DNA from 2 places in the Pseudoalteromonas sp. P80D2 genome. Region 2 is predicted to be linked to the other one. Evidence: predicted binding sites of a transcription regulator. Region 2 holds the regulator's gene; the other holds the start of a gene.
The links. Region 2 encodes FliA, which starts transcription of late flagellar genes. Its sites were predicted from a motif close to CTAAAGNTNNNNNNNNNNNNGCCGATA; they were not measured.
Positions count from the first base shown of each region.

Region 1: VRK28_RS02475 (DUF5610 domain-containing protein) is a predicted target of FliA. The motif match lies at 1,061-1,087, and genes of this name have one in related genera.

Region 1 covers NZ_JAZDAR010000020.1:1,757-4,162, forward strand. The annotation lists gene VRK28_RS02475 (DUF5610 domain-containing protein) at 1-1,031, opposite strand, end outside; gene trmA (tRNA (uridine(54)-C5)-methyltransferase TrmA) at 1,196-2,293, shown strand; gene VRK28_RS02485 (DUF523 domain-containing protein) at 2,296-2,406, opposite strand, start outside.
Region 2 covers NZ_JAZDAR010000047.1:213,259-215,664, reverse strand. The annotation lists gene VRK28_RS12985 (protein phosphatase CheZ) at 1-499, opposite strand, end outside; gene cheY (chemotaxis response regulator CheY) at 517-900, opposite strand; gene VRK28_RS12975 (RNA polymerase sigma factor FliA) at 941-1,651, opposite strand; gene VRK28_RS12970 (MinD/ParA family ATP-binding protein) at 1,678-2,406, opposite strand, start outside.

The DNA of each region.
Region 1 (2,406 bases), on a different contig from region 2:
TTATCTTGGTTTAACCATTGTAAGATGCCAGCCAGTTCATTTTGCAAACCAATGTCACCCGCTTTATTAAACGCCTGTTTCAAGTCGTCATTAAATGGCGCTATTTTCTCAGCAACTTCTTTTTCGGGAGCAGGTTTATATTCTTCATACCCTTTGATAGCTGCTACTGTTTTGGTTTGTTTCAAATCCATGGTAAAGCCAACGAGTTGCTCGTTACCTAAGTTAAGCTCTTTAGCTTGTTCAAAGGCATCTTCTAATGAACCAGAGAAGAATGTTTCGCTAACACTCTGCAAGTCTTCCATCAATTCATTGATAGCTTGCTGCTCTTGCTCATTTAAATCACCATTGACCGACATCGAGAATGATAAATCACGTGATTGCGAAGACTCACTGACAAAGGCTTCGTTGTCGCCATTTTTGCTATAACTGCTTGCAGACTTACTTTCGTATGCATCAGCAAAGCTAATACTGACTTCATCACCTTCAGCGGTGGTGAAAGTGTACTCTGCGTTATTACTTAAACTGATGTATTGAGCTTGGCTTACTGAAACCGCATTAGGCTTAGGATTGAACAAGTCTTCTTCTAATTCATCAATACCTTTAAAAATACCTTCTTTAGACTTTTCGATACCCTCTTCGATGTCATCGTTAAGAATACCTGACTCTTTAAGCTCATCATACGCATCGTCGATGCCCATTTGCACACCTTTACGTGCATCACCTAGCATGCCTTTGAGTTTTTCATCATCAGCACCATCGGCTTTTGCTTTACGAAGTGCGCCGCCAACAAAGTCGAGTACGTTTTTCACGATCTCTTCAAAGTCGAACAAGGGTTTATCTTTTTTCTCTTCGGCTTTAGGTAAACCTAGTGCTTCAGCAAGTTTATCATCAAGAACTTTTGCCGCGAGCTCTCTGCCGCGTTGCTGATAACTATCTTGACGATTTTGAATGGTAGGCTGCTGCAGTGCCTGTTTACCATTGTATTTATTCACATTTGTATTAGGCATATAGCCTAGGTTGCCAATTTTCATGATCCGACTCCATGTTATGGTTAACTCATTATCGGCCAAAAACCACAAAACTTAAGTTTTTTGTATAAAAAAACGACACTAAAATAAATAACAAAACTAGACAAATCCTCAGCGCTCCCTACAATAGCGCCGTTATAAAGCTAAGAGATAAAAGGTAATCAGCCATGGCGGTTATAAAAATTGATACAACTCAATACGATGCACAATTGAGTGAGAAAGAGCAGCGCATCACCTCACAGTTTCGACGTTTTGGGGTCGAAAAATTAGAAGTGTTCGGCTCTGATCCTATTCATTACCGCCAACGTGCAGAGTTTCGTGTTTGGCATGAAGGTGAAGACCTGTTTCACATCATGTTTGATCAACAAACCAAAGAAAAGATCCGCGTAGATGAGTTTGACCCTGCCGCACCTTTAGTGGGTGAAGTGATGCAAGCGATGATCGAAAACTTAAAAGACAATGAAGTTCTGCGCCGTAAGCTGTTTCAAATCGATTACCTTTCAAGCTTAAGTGGCGAGATCCTTGTTAGCTTGTTGTATCACAAACAACTAGATGAGCAGTGGCTACAAGCAATTAAAGAGCTTAAAGCAAAACTGAGCACACTGTTTAAGATTGATTTTATTGGCCGTGCTCGTAAGCAAAAAGAAGTGATTGGTAATGACTATGTTATCGAGCGTTTAAACGTTAACGGTAAAGAGCTTATTTATCAACAAGTCGAAAATAGCTTTACGCAACCGAATGCGAAAGTAAACATCAAGATGCTAGAGTGGGCACAAGCCCTTTGCCAACCACTCAATAATGACTTACTGGAGTTATATTGTGGGAATGGTAACTTTTCGATTGCTCTTGCAGGTTCATTCGACCGTGTATTAGCCACTGAAATTTCAAAATCATCAGTTTACTCTGCGCAATACAATATCGCACAAAACAAGGTTGAGAACTTAGATATCATTCGTATGTCGAGTGAAGAGTTCACCCAAGCAATGAAAGGCGAACGTACTTTCTCTCGTTTAGATGGCATAGACCTGAAAAGCTATAACTGCCAAACAATCTTAGTAGATCCACCACGTGCAGGCATGGACACACTAACTTGTGACCTAGTTGCGAACTACGACAATATTATTTATATCTCGTGTAACCCAGATACCTTAGAGCGTGACCTTGATCACTTATGCAAAACCCATGAAGTAAAACGTTTTGCGATTTTTGACCAATTCCCTTACACCCACCACATCGAATCAGGTGTGTTTTTACAACGTAAATAAAATCAATCTGCCAGCGCAGCAAATAGCGCTGGCAACTGCTGCTCACTGAAGACTTCTATATTGTTGTCTTTTAACAGTTTTGCAGTTAACCCCATCCCTGAAATTTTCTTTCC
Region 2 (2,406 bases):
GCGCCATCAGCACATTAGTCATCAAACCTTGGAGCTCATCGGTTTTGGTATGCGAGTTATTCATGAACTTATCTAAGCTATGACATAACGATTTAAATTCACCGAGTTCAATTTCTCGGTTCATTAAACGATCCCACGTAGGTTTGATTGCGGCAATTTCATCAGCAAGTTGTTGAGCTATTGGTAAACTTGCTTCAACCGCATCCATAGTTTTATTGGCGGCGCTTTCTGTCATTTCCATAACATAATTTAAGCGCTGCTTAGCGTCTGGGATCGCGTCGGTAGTTAAATCAGTGAGACGAGTATCTAGGTCAAAGTTTTTTAACGCTTCATGAAGCTGACGCGTCAATTTGCCGACTTCAGCAAACAACTCTGATTGTTCTTTTGATGCAGCGTCAAGAATGAGCTTATCTGCTTTTTCTTGTTCACCATTTTCAAGATACTCAACAAGTTGACGAGCTTGCTCTAAACTTATTTGAGGCGCAGCAAGTGCTGACATAAGCCTCTCCCCTTAGATTAACCTAAACGTTCAAACACTTTTTCCAATTTGGTTTTAAGTGTCGCAGCAGTGAATGGTTTAACGATATAGCCATTAACACCTGCTTGAGCAGCAGCAACAATTTGTTCTTTTTTCGCTTCAGCTGTCACCATTAATACAGGAATATGCTTAAGGCTATCATCAGCACGAATTGCACGTAACAAATCAATACCTTGCATACCAGGCATGTTCCAATCCGTTACAACAAAATCAAACTCTTGATTTTGTAGCATTGGCAATGCTGTTGAACCGTCGTCAGCTTCCTGCACATTGGTAAAACCTAAATCCCTTAATAGATTTTTAATGATACGTCTCATTGTAGAAAAATCATCAACAACAAGAATTTTCATGTTTTTATCCAAAACATCCTCCGGTGAGGTTTGAACCTTTATTTACTTACTACTAATTAATCCAGTCATTGATTTTTGCTTTGAGCTTAATCATCGCCTGACCATGTATTTGACTCACACGCGACTCGCTAACATCGAGTATGTGTCCTATTTCTTTTAAGTTCATTTCGTCGTTGTAGTACAAAGACAAAACGAGAGCATCTCTTTCTGGTAACGATTGGATAGCCGTTAATAGAGACTGGTTAAACCGCTCATTTTTAACGTTATTAAACGGTTTGTCTAGTCCTAAATCCTGACCTACTGGTGTGATGACGTCTTCATCTACACCTAAATCTTCAATACCTAATACTTTACTCGAATTTACATCATGTAGAATATGATGGTACTCATCTAGCGTAATATCAAGTTTTTCAGCGACTTCAGTATCTTTGGGCTCACGATTTAAAGTGCTTTCTAATTCGGAAATGGTTTCAGCCACAAGGCGGGCATTTCGGTGAACTGAGCGTGGCGCCCAGTCACCTCTACGAATTTCGTCTAACATCGCACCACGAATACGAATTCCAGCGAAGGTTTCGAAACTAGCACCTTTGCTAGCATCAAAGTTTTTTGACGCTTCAATTAGGCCTATCATGCCTGATTGAATTAAATCATCGAGTTGTACACTGGCAGGTAAACGAGCAATTAGATGGCACGCCACTTTTTTGACTAAAGAGGCATGTTTTTCAACAATCGCATTTAAGTTCTGTGCTGATTGATATCCCATCGCTTTATTCACCGATGTTGTCATAGTTAGCCGTTTACTAGTTTTTCAATAAAAAATTCTAAATGGCCAGACGGTTGATTAGGGATCGGCCACTTAACTGCTTTTGTTGCTAATGTTTTAAACGCCACCGCTGCTGGTGAGTTCGGGAATAATTCAACAATCACCTTTTGACGTCGCGTAGATTTACGCATGTTCTCGTCATAAGGAATGGTTGCTACCAACTCCATTGAAACATCTAAAAAACGATCCGTTACTTTTGAAAGTTTAGCAAATAATTCTTGCCCTTCACGCAAACTGCGCACCATATTGGCAACAATTTTAAATTTATATACGCCATGCTCACGGCTAAGCACTTTAATAAGTGCGTAAGCATCAGTAATTGAGGTAGGTTCATCACACACAACCACAACAACGTCTTGGGCTGCACGAGAAAAGCTTAATACCATGTCAGAAATACCTGCGGCGGTATCGACAATTAAAATATCAAACTCGGTATTTAACTCGCTAAAAGCGCGAATAAGGCCTGCATGCTCAGATGGCGTTAATTCAACCATGCTTTGTGAACCAGACGTTGCTGGTACAATTTTGATGCCCGCAGGGCCTTCAACAAGAATTTCGTCAAGCTCACACTCGCCTGACAAAACATGAGATAAATTACGTTCAACACGAAGGCCAAGCATTACGTCACAGTTTGCCAAACCTAAATCGGCATCTAATACTAATACACGATTTCCTTGCTGACCTAATGCGATTGC